DNA from 4 places in the Anaeromusa sp. genome. Region 2 is predicted to be linked to each of the others. Evidence: riboswitches for the same ligand, from Rfam matches in the RefSeq annotation. Region 2 holds a riboswitch; each other region holds the start of a gene.
The links. Region 2 has a riboswitch for cobalamin ahead of PHF27_RS11495 (nicotinate-nucleotide--dimethylbenzimidazole phosphoribosyltransferase). Riboswitches for the same ligand answer to the same signal wherever they lie in the genome.
Positions count from the first base shown of each region.

Region 1: another riboswitch for cobalamin. It lies ahead of PHF27_RS04390 (hypothetical protein); the one in region 2 lies ahead of PHF27_RS11495 (nicotinate-nucleotide--dimethylbenzimidazole phosphoribosyltransferase).
Region 3: another riboswitch for cobalamin. It lies ahead of PHF27_RS04380 (sirohydrochlorin cobaltochelatase); the one in region 2 lies ahead of PHF27_RS11495 (nicotinate-nucleotide--dimethylbenzimidazole phosphoribosyltransferase).
Region 4: another riboswitch for cobalamin. It lies ahead of PHF27_RS04355 (nitrogenase component 1); the one in region 2 lies ahead of PHF27_RS11495 (nicotinate-nucleotide--dimethylbenzimidazole phosphoribosyltransferase).

Region 1 is NZ_JAQUZF010000018.1:25,748-28,127, forward strand. It holds gene PHF27_RS04385 (sirohydrochlorin cobaltochelatase) at 1-185, opposite strand, end outside; gene PHF27_RS04390 (hypothetical protein) at 314-1,285, opposite strand; cobalamin riboswitch at 1,429-1,611, opposite strand; gene PHF27_RS04395 (STAS domain-containing protein) at 1,656-1,967, opposite strand; gene PHF27_RS04400 (hypothetical protein) at 2,076-2,219, opposite strand.
Region 2 is NZ_JAQUZF010000100.1:2,240-6,911, reverse strand. It holds gene PHF27_RS11505 (response regulator) at 1-1,151, opposite strand, end outside; gene PHF27_RS11500 (PocR ligand-binding domain-containing protein) at 1,208-2,434, opposite strand; gene PHF27_RS11495 (nicotinate-nucleotide--dimethylbenzimidazole phosphoribosyltransferase) at 2,597-3,631, opposite strand; cobalamin riboswitch at 3,771-3,978, opposite strand; gene cobC (alpha-ribazole phosphatase) at 4,084-4,638, opposite strand; gene PHF27_RS11485 (tetratricopeptide repeat protein) at 4,660-4,672, opposite strand, start outside.
Region 3 is NZ_JAQUZF010000018.1:22,569-25,684, reverse strand. It holds gene PHF27_RS04385 (sirohydrochlorin cobaltochelatase) at 1-646, shown strand, start outside; cobalamin riboswitch at 848-1,030, shown strand; gene PHF27_RS04380 (sirohydrochlorin cobaltochelatase) at 1,150-2,061, shown strand; gene PHF27_RS04375 (adenosylcobinamide amidohydrolase) at 2,139-2,915, shown strand; gene PHF27_RS04370 (MotA/TolQ/ExbB proton channel family protein) at 2,989-3,116, shown strand, end outside.
Region 4 is NZ_JAQUZF010000018.1:17,087-21,758, reverse strand. It holds gene PHF27_RS04365 (biopolymer transporter ExbD) at 1-92, shown strand, start outside; gene PHF27_RS04360 (energy transducer TonB) at 89-790, shown strand; cobalamin riboswitch at 927-1,109, shown strand; cobalamin riboswitch at 1,261-1,443, shown strand; gene PHF27_RS04355 (nitrogenase component 1) at 1,752-2,534, shown strand; gene cobN (cobaltochelatase subunit CobN) at 2,509-4,672, shown strand, end outside.

The sequences.
Region 1 (2,380 bases), on a different contig from region 2:
ATAATACGGGAAGTAAAGGCATGACGCACGTCATACTCCGGAAAAGCTGCCTTAATTTTCGCTTCCACTGCATCGGTCGTAGCCTTGCGCGTATCCGCATAGGTTGTACCAAAGCTGACTACCAAAATGGCTTTTTTAACAGTTGGCGCCTCGGCTGCCTGGGAAACGGAAAAACTTGTCGCCATTCCCATTAGGGCAAATAAAACCGCTGTCATCAAACATAAAATACTTCTTTTCAAATTCCCTCACTCCTTATATAGTGTTTATTCTCTTCAAGGAATCGCTGCTTTCTTATAAAACAAGCGGCTCCTCCTCAAATACTATGAGTAAATGTAGCTTCCAGCTTTGTGTTTTTCAAACCGCTGTCCACTTCCTTTTGATCTTTATAGACCAATTCCAGTGAATTATCTTTGTTTAGTTGATGTTTAACGCCATAATAAAAACCCTTGTTGTTGTTATCAAAATCGCTTTGTTTTCCCATATCGCCATTCGTTTCTACTTTAAACGCAGTAATATACATTGACGTTTTATCATCAAAGCCATAATTCCAAGTTACCGCATAGGCGCGATTGTCTTCGCTGCGATTGGACTGCGTATATTCCGCCGTCCAGGTATGCTTGCCTTGTTGATAGCTGCTGTCCAGCGCCCAATGGTTCGTATTTCCATTGACTCGATCTTGATAGCGACCTAACGTCATCCCCCACTGCAACTGCTTATTGGGATGAAAGCCAGTCCGAATCGCATAAATACGGTTGTCTTCATCGCCGGCATTATCCTCTTGTACAAAGGCTGCGTTGATGTCCAAGCCCGCTGCGGCCCCATTTACAGTCACTCCGTCTACAAAAGCCCGCTTCCCAATATTGGACTCTGAGCGGCTGTAAAGAAGCGACGTTGCGCCAATAGTCAAATCTTGACGCCCAAGTTTAAATGCCAAATCTCCTGCTTGTTTTGTCACGCCAAACTGATCAAGGGTCATTACCGTTTTTTTGTCGCCATATACCGAACCATCTGTATTGTAGTCCGCTAAGGCCGGATTCGTAGCATATTGCGCTCCCAAGCGAGCGAATACAGACCAGCCGCTCCCCAATGCCGCTTCTCCTGTTAAGCGTAACGAACTCATGGTACCAGAAGCATTTGCTTCTCCGTCCTTCGTATCTTTTTCATACTTTACGGTCACGTCGCCGCTGAGTTTAATCCCAGACTCCGACTCCGGCTCCGCGGCTAACGCCAACGATGACGTAGAAAAAACAATACCTGCGATGGCCAATGCCACTACTTTTTTCATATGCATGCCCCCTGTTATACTTCTAGCAAGCCCATAGAAACTTCAAACCATTAACCAACAATAAAAACCCCGTCAAAACGACGGGGCCACGGCAAAACAAAACCAAACGGTTTTAAAATCTCCTTCCCATCCTTCGTAGGTCAAATGGCGATTGTCCAATAGGCAGTTCTCCTGGCTCTGGATCTTCGCTCGTCCAAACCTTCCCAAGACTTTCGTCTCAGTGGCATTTCTTGGATTTGCTCCCCATTACAGTGGCGGGACCGCGCCGGCATTTCACCGGTCTTCCCTATTAAGCCCTTCCGGGCACCTATTCCATTCACTATGCACTTGTTATTGTCAACTTTAACAAAAGCTGAAAAAAAAGTCAATGTTACAGTGTCCCTTCCAAACGCAGAGCTTGATCCACGTGAGTGTACTGCATCAACTCTTTAACCATTCCCTGCACGCCAGTCACAACTAACGATCCATGTCTTTTCCGACTCACTTTATGCAACGTTACCATCATACTTAATCCAGCGCTATCCATATACGTCACTTCTGCAAGCTTAATGAGAACCCGGTGATAACCAGCTTCAATTTTATTAATTATTTCTTCGCGAATAACACATGCATCTTGAATATAAATTTTACCTTTTAATGTTACGATCGCTTGGTTGCCACTTGTCGCGATTGCATACTCCATAAATACTTCCCCCCCTTGCTTTAAACAACCGCTGTCTATGTTAACCAGGCTGTTTTCTACCACAAGAAACAGCCTGGTTAGTTCATCCATTTCTCTCTTATGCTCTATTTATCGCATGACCCAAAACGCTTGCAGTACCACAATGGACACCGTCAACAAGCAGACCGAAAGAACACCCATAATCAAAGCTGCTTCCGTGCTCTCCGAAAAAATCTTCACCGATTCGCCAGCATACTTTTCAACTTTTTCCATTATACATCCTCCTCTTAAAAACCATAGTTCCCATAGAATCATCTATACTTGTCCGACATCCCCCCTTTAAATAAAAAACCGCTTCCGCCCTCTACTGCAAAGGCGAAAACGGTTTAGCCGAACTAAAATTCCCAGCACAAAAAAGCCAGGACAACGGATGC
Region 2 (4,672 bases):
ACCGCCGACCGCGAGAGCACCACTAACAGCTCCAGCACACATGCTTTGACGGTTTCCAAGCGTGTTTTCTTCGCAAAAATCTCACCTAAAAGACTTTTTAACGCTTCTTTGGCTTGCTTGCGGTCGCCACAGCGTACTTTATCCAAGACAGCCCGCTCCGCATGGAAAGGATAATGAAAAGGCCCTTCGCTCAAATGCGGCGCATCCTCAATATGAATCACTTGGCTGCTGCCCAGATAAAACCGCTGTCGCAGGGCGCTCATGGCTTCGTGATACGAGCGGTAAATATCCCGCGGATCCCTATAGTAGCGACCCACACCGATCGTAATGCTCAGACCCAGCTCCTCGCTTACCACGCTGCGGATGCTTTCCGCTTCCCGCAATGCCCCCGCTTTAGCCATATCCGCATTCTCCGCGTTCTCTAAGCCCAGTAATACGACGATATTGTCACTCCCTATAGGAGCCACCAGCGCCGCCTTGCCTACGCCGCTTCGAGCCCGCACCGCTCGGCAAATGCTTTGATGCAGCCGCTGCTTCATGCCCTGTTTTTCTAGTTCCGAGGCCTGCAGGGTCAGTTTGCGGAAATTATCAATATCAATCACCAGCGCCACACCAGGATCCACAGCCAAACCCAAAAAGCTGGCCCGTTCCCGATAATGCGTCATCTCTTCCACTTGCCCGGAAATGAGGTCATACACAAAAGACATTTGAATAAACGGCATGGCCTCGGCCACGCTTTTGCGCAACGCTTCTTCTTCTTGGTGCTTGCTTTTCATGGCCTTGACGCCTTCAGCCACTTTGCGCAGTGTTTCTGTAAGCTCCTCTGGCCGCACTGGTTTCAGCAAATATTCCACAGCACCCATGGAGAGGGCCTGTTTGGCATAGCTGAATTCGTCAAAGGCCGTCAGCATCACAATGCGCGTATCCGGCAGCAGCACCCGAATGCTTTTCGCCGCCTCCAAGCCGTTGATCTCCGGCATCCGGATGTCCATCAGCACAATATCCGGCCGTTCTTCCATGGCCAGCCGGACAGCGCTGGCGCCATCGCCTGCCTCACCGACAATCTGAACCTGAGGATAGTTTTTTTCAATAATGAAGCGCAACGCTTGCCGCTCCAATTGTTCATCGTCGGCTATCAACAGCGTATACATACAACGACTCCTTCCCGAATGCTGCCGGTCTTCCCTGACCGACTTTCTGCGATCATTTAATTATGCCGAAACGGCAGACGCAGCCGTACCGAAGTTCCTTCTCCAGGCATGCTTTCTACCGAAAGGCCGTATTGTTCGCCAAAAAAATGGCAAATACGCTTATGTACATTCATAATACCTAAGCCGGTTGTCTGTCCATGCGAATTTTGCCGCCGCTCCTCTCGAAACAAGCTCTGCAAACGTTCCGCCGACATCCCCACGCCAGTATCTCTCACCGTCAACACCATATCACCGTTATCCATCTGTCCTTCCAGAAAAATTTTGCCGCCTTCCACTCGATTTTCCAAACCATGAATAATGGCGTTTTCCACCAACGGCTGCAGAGTCAACGCTGGAATGAGTCCTTCTAAAAGAGTGGCATCGATGTGAATCTCCGAGGCAATACGGTCGCCGAAGCGAACCTTTTGAATGGTCAAATAATCCCGCGTGGATTTGACCTCTTCTTCGATCGTACGCAGCACGTCAATATCCCTCAGATTATTGCGCAGCAGATCCGCTAAGGCGTACACCACTTCCTGGGTTTTTTCCGCTCCTTCCAACAAAGCCAAGCGCGCGATAGTATTCAGCGTGTTAAACAAAAAATGAGGATTGACCTGTGATTGCAGCGCCTTCAATTCCGTCACCTGCAGCAGGCTTTCCAGCTCCGCCTTGGCTTTCATCTCCAGCATCAGCTGCTTTTGCACAATATTGGCCAGGCCAATTTCTACAATGTAGTTGGACATGATATAAATCAGATCCGCCCCAGCCTTAATGCGATGCTCCGGCACAATTTCCACCTGGTCAAAAAGCTCCCCTATTTTTTCCTTATCTACCGGCAAATCCGCCACACGGCGATACATTTCTTCTTTGACCTCTTTAATATCGCTATGCTCGGTTTCCACTACCACCTGGCCCGCCAAAAATGCGCCGATATACTCGTCCTGCACAATAATTGGCGCCGCCAAATCCGTCAACCCGCTATGGCAAAGATGCACCATGGGACGCTTATTCTGCGTAGCCCGGCGGCCGCTTTTGTCGTCGCAGTTCATACAGCGGCGAAAGCCCTCTTCAAAAGAACGAACATAATTGCAAAAACAGGTGAAATGGCTAGGCTTGGTAATGGGGCGGCCTTCGGGATCTACGATGACTGCCGCCAGTCCTGTGGCTTCTGCAAACTTATCTTGAATCTCTTGCAATACACTAGTGTCAACAATTTCACTTAACGTAAACCGGCTGACTTGCATGTTCAATTCCCTCCATCCTTTTACGACGCATCCGGCAGGTTTTTGTCTTGTCAAATTTTTCGCATAAATGAATACTATTAGTTATGCGGATACGATTTTCCTGCGTCAGGATTTCGGGATGTGAAATTTTTGTCATGCATCGCCAACTTCTTTGGCAATATTTTACAAGGCAGCTCGTTGCTCTTTTTCCGGCGCCGCTGGAATAAAATCGGTAATCCGCGCCATATTATGCATCGTATAGAGCATAGTCTTCAGCAAAAACACCATCAATACGGCTCCTGTCCCTTCGCCTAAAGCCATATTGGCTTTCAGCACCACTTCCTCCGCCGGAATATTTCCTAGCAGCAAAGAGTATGCCATCCCCGGTTCCCGGGACATATGGGACGGAATCGCGTACTTCTCCACCCCAGTATCCAGCTTTGAGGCGCAAATATAAGCAACGGCCGTAATAAAACCATCAATGACAAAGGGCGTTTTTAAGCGTGCACATTCCAGCATAGCGGCGCAAATGGCTACCATGTCAAAGCCGCCTACGCAACGCAGAATATCTTTGGCGGTATGAAACTTCTCTTTATGCAATTCTACGCCTTTAGCAACTACCTGGCATTTGTTCTTAATCAATTCGCTCGTCTGCAGCCCGGCGCCGCCGCCGACAATGAACTCCGGCAAAATACCGGTCAAGCCGTGTAAAACCGCTGATGATGTCGTCGTATTGCCAATCCCCATTTCACCCATTGAAATTAGGTTGTAGCCTTTAGCCGCCAATTGACGAACCTGTTCCTGCCCGGCTTCCCAGGCAACCGCAAATTCAGCCTCGTTCATGGCTTCTTCTTTGAGAAAGCTGCGGCTGCCCATGGCCGCCTTGCGAGAAATTCCAGTAAAAGGTCTTGTAGAATTGACGCCAACATCAATGACCCGATAAGGTATGCCGCACTGCTGGCAAAAACAGCTGATCGTCGCCCGGCCATCCACCATATTCTGCGCCTGCAAATAAGTAATCTCCTCAGGGTCTTTGGCCACGCCTTCAGCAATGACGCCATTATCCGCCGCAAACACTAAATGAAAGGGCTTCAGCTCTGTTTTCACTTCGCCCCAGGACAGCACCATCTTTTTTAGGTATTTTTCCAACAAGCCCAGGCTATGACGAGGTTTAGCCGCCCCGTCAATCCACTCATTCACTTCCTGTTCCAAACTCATAAAAGCCCCTCCTTCAACACGTTCAGCCTGCAACTGCCGTACCAGCGGGGATGAGGGATATAAAAACAACCCAGCCACAAAGGCTAGGTATCTTTTCTTAAGTGTACCTATCCTTCTGGCATTCCCCTTGGCGCGAGGGTGCATGACAGCCAAAACAGGCAGGTATCCTGGCTAACGGTTCCTCAAGCTTCCTGCACCTTCCCGGTTTCCCAGTGGCATACGCAAGCGCTCTCCCCGAATACAGTGGCGCGACCGCATCGTTTACAGGCCAATGGCCTGTCCGAACTTCCCTATTCTCCTCCGGTTTTTTCAAAGCTTCCGAAGGCACCTGTTTGGTGGCATCCTTTTTCAGTTGTCTTGAAAATTCTTTTCTCCGATAAACAAATTAAATCCTGCCTCACTGAAACGGCTCGACAAGATAATGGGCAAGGTAGTCAAAATACTCCTATTCTTTACACATCTATCCTTGTAGCCTGTCCATGTTCAATCGCCACATCCCAAAGTTGCTGCAACGGTTTCCCTCGCAGCAAACATAATAAAACGCGAATGGTGCCTCCATGAGCCACCACCGCAATTGCTTCCTCTTCTTGATGCGCTTCACGAATCGCCTGCAGCGCCGGCCACGCTCGTTTTGCCAGCTCGCTAAAGCCCTCGCCCTCCGGCGCACATCCCTTCTCAGGATGCTCATACATTAAGCTCAATTCATCCGCCCATTTTTCCATAATTTGCTCATACCGCAGACCTTCCCATAAGCCGAAGTGAAGTTCTCGCAGTTCCGGCTTCTGCTGCACCTGTAGCCTGTGCGGCTGCGCTATTGTCTCCGCCGTTTCTACAGCCCGTTTCAAATCGCTGGCATAGACCCCCGCCAGCGGCTCCTTTGCTAATAAAGCCGCTGTTTCCTGCGCTTGCCTCCGCCCGTTTTCGTTCAAAGGTATATCGCTATGCCCCTGATACCGTTTGGTCCGGTTCCACTCGGTTTCACCATGTCGCACAAACCAAATCTTCATAATGACTCCATTCTCTTCACCTTATACTTCAGAC
Region 3 (3,116 bases), on a different contig from region 2:
GTTGAAGGCCGAAGGCTACAAAGAGATCGTGATTCAGCCTCTGCATGTGGAAGCAGGCGATGAGTATTCTAAATTGATGCGTGTTGTGGACAAGTACGAAAAATCCTTTGACAAGGTTTCTGTAGGTCGGCCGATTCTTTATTATACCGGCCAAGAAGGGGAAAAACCAGATGACTATGCTATCGCAATTAAAGCGTTGCAAGACCAATTGCCGAAATTAGGAAAAAATGAAGCTGTTGGCTTGATGGGTCACGGTGGTGTAAACCCTTCGAATACGGCGTATGCCGCTCTGCAACTAAAGCTTCAAGATGCAGGCTTGAAAAACGTCTTTGTTTTCACGGTGGAAGGGTATCCTACTTATGAGAATATGGTCACAGCGTTAAAGGCCAATAAAATTAAGAAAATCACGCTAATGCCCTTTATGCTGGTAGCTGGCGACCATGCTCAAAATGATATGGCGGGCGACGAAAAGGATTCTTTTAAATCGCAGTTGACTGCGGCAGGCTTCCAAGTAGAAGCGTATATTCACGGTTTGGGAGAAAATAAAGGGATTCAGGATATTTATGTACAGCATGTGAAAGATGCGATTGAAAATAATTATAAAGAACGCGGCAAGGATAAACCTGTAATTCCAGTTATTGAATAAATTGAATAGGCTATAAATGCAATAAAAGGCTGCCGAGAAAATTGGCAGCCTTTTATTGTGTTCCTGCAGATAAGGGAAAATAGAGTATTGACGCTAGTGACGAATATGGAAATGTTTTGCGGAGTTAACAAAAGTGAATGGCTAAAACCTAGGCTTAGGTTGACTTTTTGGGTTCTTTTTGTTACATTTAACAATGACAAAAACATATTATTTGGAGCAGGTGCCCGGAAGGGCTTAATAGGGAAGACCGGTGAAAAACCGGCGCGGTCCCGCCACTGTAATGGGGAGCAAATCCAAGAAATGCCACTGGGGCGAATGCCTTGGGAAGGTTTGGAGGAGCGAAGAACCAGAGCCAGGAGAACTGCCTGTTTGACAATCGCCGCTAGACCTACGAAGGATAGGGAAGGAGATTTAAACAGGGTTCTGTTTATTTTCAATCCCGGTCATAGCGATCGGGATTTTTGTTTTTTGAAGACATTAAGAAAAAAGGAGCGACAATAAGGATGAGTTTACGGGTGAAAAAAGTGCTGGCGTTACTTGCTACGGCCTGTTTAGTAACAACGGGCTTAGGAAGCGGCTCCATGAGGACGCAGAGAAAAAAAGCAATTGTAGTTACTAGCTTTGGAACTACTTTTCCTAAAACGCGTAAGGCTTGCATTGAGAGTGTTGAAAATGATATGCGAGAAATTTTTCCTGAGTATGAAATTCGTCGCGCTTTTACGGCTCGCCAAGTGATTGCGAAAATAGCGGCGGAAGAAAAGCTTCAGATAGATACGTTAGAACAAGCCTTAAGCAAGCTGAAGGAAGAAGGTTACCAGGAGGTGGTCATTCAGCCGCTTCATTTGACTCCTGGAGAGGAATACGAAAAGAAAATTTTAAGCGTGTATCGACAGTATGTTTCGGATAAGTCTTTTGACGTTCTTACTATAGGAAGGCCAATACTAATGTTTGACGGACAAAGAGGAATGCCGGATGACTTTACGGCGTTGGCGGAGGCGGTTGAGCAACAAATGCCCGGGCTCGCCGCAGAAGAAGCTGTTTTGTTCATGGGACATGGCTCCCCAAATCAGCCGAATCCGGCGTATGGCAAAATGCAGCGTGTATTGCAGGCGAGAGGTCACAAGGCCTATATGGGAGTTGTGGAAGAAAACGATCATCCTAATTTTGAAGATGCGCTGGCGGAATTGAAAAAGAATCAGGTTAAGAAGGTTATCTTAATGCCGTTTATGTTGGTAGCTGGCGATCATGTGCAAAATGATATGGCTGGCGACGAGCCGGATTCTTGGAAGAATCTTTTAGAGAAGGACGGATTTCAAGTAGAAGTCGAACTAAAGGGCCTGGGCGAAAATGCGGCATATCGTTCCCTCTATGTGAAACATGCTCGCGATGCGATTCGAGGGTTGTATCAACCGTAGTAACAGCGGCCGTGTTTTGTGAATAATAGAGATAAGACTTGACGATAAACGTCAAGGAGGAGAAAGGTTGGGTTGGCATGGAGCAAAATCGCCTGCTGGCGGCAGGAGGTGTTTTGCAGGTTAAAGCGGATTTGCTGCTTTGCCGCTTTCCACAGCGGCGTATCGCTTTGAGCACCTCTCAATATAACGGCGGTATCCAAGAGTTGTCCGCCGTATTCAACCATCGTTTGACCTTTTTTGCCGAGAGTGAAGCAACATTGCCTGGCGGCAGCTTGGACGGGTATTTGGCTTCTATTGTCGAACGCGAGGGACTACCCAAAGATGAAACTAGCGGTCTTTTAACGACGGCGCACATGGAGTGTATGTCCTACCAGCGACGTTTTTATGAGGGGATTACAGTGGAAGCCATTGTGACTGCCGGAGTGGAGCATAATGCTGCTCGAGCCGGAGAGGATGCGCTTTATTGGGAACATCATGGAGAATATATTCCTGTTTCAGGAACCATTAACATTTTGCTTCTTGTAGAAGCGAATTTATCCCCGGGCGCTTTGGCTAAAGCATTGATTACGGCTACGGAAGCGAAAAGCGCAGCCTTGCAAGATTTAGAAGTGCGCAGTCCGCATAGTTTGCTTCCGGCAACTGGTACTGGAACCGATGGGATCATCTTGGTAAGTCACATGGCTGGAACGGCTTGTCGGGATGTAGGGACGCAGTCTAAATTAGGAGAAATGATAGCAGATGCAGTAAAGTCAGGGGTTAAAACAGCTTTGTTTAAGGAAGAAGGATTAAAGGAACAGGCTCAATATTATTCCCCCAAAAATATTCGTTGCAGTCATAAAGCTTCTTGCAGATAACTTGCGGTTCATAAATAACATTTTGAAATGATAAGGTTGAGGTGCGGCACTAGCCGGGAAAGGAGTTAAAAAAATGGATTTGGAACGGATTTGGCAGTTGTTTCAAGCTGGAGGGATCGTAATGTACCCTTTGGTTTTTTGTTCGATTTTAGTATTGGCGGTGACTTTGGAGCGGCATTGGAACTATAAAGAGGCGGAACA
Region 4 (4,672 bases), on a different contig from region 2:
ATGGCCGTGTAGTGGCTGTCATGGATGCCTTGAAAGCTGCCGGGGTGCAGCGCCTTAGCGTAGCTACGGAAGCAGGGGCTGCTCAGCCATGAGAAATCATTCAAAAAAAGCGCTGCTTGTAGCGGTAGGCGCACATCTTTTGATTTTGCTAGTGTTGGGATACGTCGGCATTTTTCCGTTGCCAGCGCAAGCTGCGGAAGAGTATTTGGAGCTTTCCCTGACGGCTGCGCCTTTGCCAGGGAATAATGCAGCAGCCTCGGCTATGCCGGCGATAGCGGCGCCAAGCGCACCTGCTGCCAGGCAGCAGCAAGCTCAAGCGACAGCCAGTGCTGCCGCAGCGGTGCCGACCAATGCACAAGCGGCGCCTCAGGCTATGGGGAACGCAGCTGCGGATGGTCCTTCCAGTGAGGGCGCGGCGGCTGGTGGAGGTTCGTCAGAGGGAGGAAGCCCGTCGGACGGACAAAGCGCAGGAACTGGTGCTGGCGGAGGCGGCGGGACAGCACCTGCTTCCACTAGGGTGTTACCGCCGCGCATTTTACGGCAGACTGAGCCTTCCTATCCGGAATCTCTGCGTCAGCAGCGTATTGAGGGCCGCGTGGCGGTACGCATGTTGGTGTTGGAAGATGGAAGCGTAGGCGATGCAGATGTGGTATCTTCTTCGGGATATGGAGAAATGGATGCGGCCGCAGTGGACGCGGTTAGACAATGGCAATTTGTGCCGGCAAGGCATGAAGGCGGCGGTGCTGTGCGTTGCCGGACAACCTTGTCTGTTAGTTTTCGGTTACGCTGAGTTGACTTAAAATATTGCAATTATAGTAAAAAAATGTGATGTGTGATGGATTATTGCCTAAGTATTGAAAAGTGGGAATAATCCATGGAACTGTGTTGACTTTTTCAACTTATTTTGGTAAAGTCAATACAAATAAGTGAATATTGATGGAGCAGGTGCCCGGAAGGGCTTAATAGGGAAGACCGGTGTAATGCCGGCGCGGTCCCGCCACTGTAATGGGGAGCAAATCCAAGAAATGCCACTGGGGCGAAAGCCTTGGGAAGGTTTGGAGGAGCGAAGATCCAGAGCCAGGAGAACTGCCTGTTTGACAATCACCGCTAGACCTACGAAGGATAGGGATGGAGATTCAGACAGTTTTGTTTGTATTTCGATCCCGGCCTATGGCCGGGATTTTCTTTTCTGCACATACCAACAGCAGAAGCGATGAAACTTTTCTTTGATTCCACTTCTACATCCTAGGGATAGCTTAAAATTGAATAAAAGAAACAGGCGCCCGGAAGGGCTTAATAGAAAAGACCGGTGAAAAACCGGCGCGGTCCCGCCACTGTAATGGGGAGCGAATCCAAGAGATGCCACTGGGGTGAAAGCCTTGGGAAGGTTTGGAAGAGCGAAGATCCAGAGCCAGGAGAACTGCCTGTTTGACAATCACCGCTAGACCTACGAACGATGGGAAGGGGATTCGCCAAATAGAGCTTTTATTTGGTTGTAATTCAAAACATTCCATCGTTGTAGGTGGGATGTTTTCTTTTGTCTTAGACAGAAGAAAAAGTGGATCTTGAATCTTCCGTCTGGAGTGTGATGGGAGTTTTAAGATAGATTTATTTCATTGCTCACTATAAGTCTCGCATAGAGACGAGCCCCAGGGGTAGGGGCTTCTTTTTTCTAATCCAGGTAAAAGAGCAAACGCTTAGAAGCCTGATTTGATAGAACTGTTGGTGCTGTACAGAAGGGAGCGAGGGAAATGGCGGTAGAGCGTTCTTGTCAAGAATGGGAAGAGAAAAAAGCATTAATGCAAGGTGCGGCAGCTTTTTTTGCTGGAATACCAGACGTAAACTCTACCGAAAATGCCCCGCTTCAGTGTTATTTGCAAGCATGTTCTTTGCTGGAGCGCCAGGGAGTTGAAAGAAGTTGTACGCAAAAAGGATTTTTGCGTAGCAACGCTTTAAAAGAAACTGATGCTAGGAAGAAAATGGTTTTTCAAAACCAAAATTATTTTTGGGGAGATATCCAAGGGCAAGATGCTTTTGCTAGAGGATATCGCAGTGCTATGGCTACTTTATTCCAGCTTTTACCGATACCAAAGAGAAAGCAGAGCAAGGAAGCAAGGGTTGCTTTACTTGGCGGTTCACCTGCGTATGCAGGTGATTTGGTGCGTATAGTGCGTCTTCGCGAGTTATTACGTCAAAAAAGTATTGTTGTAAAAGCGATACCGGGAATGGGAAGCTCTTTAGAAGAAATTGCCGAGTCTGTACAAGTTTCCTTGAATGTAGTTGTGCATAAAGAATTGGGAGCGCCAATGGCTCGTTATTTGCAGCGTGAATATGGAATTCCTTGGTTGTTGCTGCCTTTATTTACTAGTGAAGCACAGCAAATACAAAGTATTGAAAAGGCGCTGGAAAAGCCGCAACGGCAATGTAACTCTGCGGATCGAGAAGACTCTCCGGCTGCGCTGTCGCCAGTGGTTTTTTATATAGGATCTTGCCAAAAGGAGAATGATTGTGAAGCCCATAATCTTCAGCAGTAATATTGATCGTCAGTATCGCCAAATGCAACAAGCGTTACAGGAATTGCGCAGCGGTGATGAGACAATAAACCTAGGTCGTGTCGTGGATTTACATGAAAATTTACGATGGAATATAGAATGGCAGCGGCAGTTAGATAACTGCGGCTGCTTTATCTGTTCCTGGATGGGACATGGTAAAGAATGGGATTTTCTAAAAAAAACAATAGACTATTTAAAGTATCGAGGAAAAAAGTACATAGTTCTGCCGGCGAATCCTTTGGCGGAAGGTGGAGAAAAACAAGGGTTTGAAGAAGAAGAGCAAACTCGTTTGCGGCGATATTTGACTTATGGAGGAAAAGAAAATTATTGCAATCTTTGGCTCTGGCTTCGCAATGTCGCTGAAGGTAACGGCGAGTTATGGAAGGAACCTGTGCCTCAGCCCTGGCAAGGAATCTTTCGTTCTGGTCAGGAAGGAACAATACAAGATATTGCAATTTACAAAGAGCAATTTTTACACGGGGCTAAATTAGTTGCGGGCGTCTTGTTTCCACGCGATGAGTGGGTTTGGCGCGATTTGCGGCATCAGGAAAGCTTGATTCGAGAGCTGGAGGCGCAGGGGCTGCAGGTCATTCCGGTTTTTAGCCATTGGGCCAAGAACGAGGCTTTAGGGGCGCCGGGCGTAGATGAGGCGGTACGGCGTTTTTTCTTTGATGCAACAGGACGCTGCTTAGTGGATGTTGTTATTAATTGCTTCAAGTTTTCCCTTACTGTTGGCCGTCCTGTGGATCCTTTGTTTTTACAGAAATTGAATGTGCCGATTTTACAAGGCGTTACCTTGCTGCAAACAGAGGAGAGCTGGGAGACAAGCGTAACCGGTCTAAACCCTGTAGAACTTTCTTGCTGTGTTGTGCTTCCAGAGATTGACGGTGTGATTCATGGAGCGCCTCTGGCAGCGAAAAATCCAGCTGAAGACGGGGCAAGTCATTTTGAACCGATCGCGGAACGGTGCAAGGCTATGGCTGCCAGGGCGGCAAAGTGGGCTAGGCTGCGTCAGAAGAAGAATAGCGAAAAGAAAATTGCTATCATTTTTCATAATTATCCGCCCCGCAATTTCAATATCGGTACGGCGGAAGGTCTTGATTCTCCCGCAAGCGTACAGCGGCTGCTGGAGAGAATGGAGGCAGCCGGCTATCTAGTTGGCGAGCTGCCCGCGAATGGGGCGGAGCTGCTGGAAGCCATGCTGGCCCAAGCGACCAATGACGGACGTTTTTTGACAGACAAACAAAAGAAGACTGCTTTGGGCTGGGTTGAGTCAAAACGGGTTCAAGAATGGGCGAAACAGTGGCCCCCAAAAGTGCGGACGCATATGAAGGAAAGCTGGGGAGAGGCTCCGGGAGAAGCCTTTTGTTATGAAGAAGGCTTGCTGGTGCCTGGTTTACGCCTGGGTAATGTGGTGGTTACGGTTCAGCCGCCGCGAGGCTTTGAAGGAGATCCGGGGAAACTGTATCATTCGCCGGATTGTGCGCCCACCTATCATTACTTGGCCTTTTATCGCTGGCTGAAAGAGGATTTTCAAGCGGATGCGGTGGTACATATTGGAACTCATGGCTCGTTGGAATGGCTGCCAGGCAAGGGCGCGGGACTGAGCGAAGCGTGCTATCCGGATTTGGCATTGGCGGACTTGCCGAACGTATATCCGTACTTGATTACGGTTATTGGCGAAGGCGTACAGGCTAAACGGCGCAGCGCCGCCTGCCTAATCGGGCATTTGCCGCCGCCCATGGCTAGGGCGGAAGCGTATGAAGAACTGGAAGAATTAGAAAAAATGCTCGAAGAGTACCAGCATTTCCTAACCTTTCAACCGGAACAGGCGGAGGTAGCGGCTGGACGAATTCGGGAAAAAGCGGCGACTGCATCCATGGAAAAGGAAGTGCCGCCGGAGGCGGACTTTTCAGCTTATGCTTTAAAGCTGCACGCCTATATTTCAGATATTAAAAACATGTCCATTCGTACAGGTTTGCATATACTCGGGCAGGCGCCGCAGCAGGAGACTCTTCTTGGCTACTTGCTGGCGCTGACTCGCGTCGAGCAGGCGGAGCAGCCTTCTTTGCCGAAACTGCTGGTTAACATCCGCGGCTATGAGTATGAGGCTTTGCTGG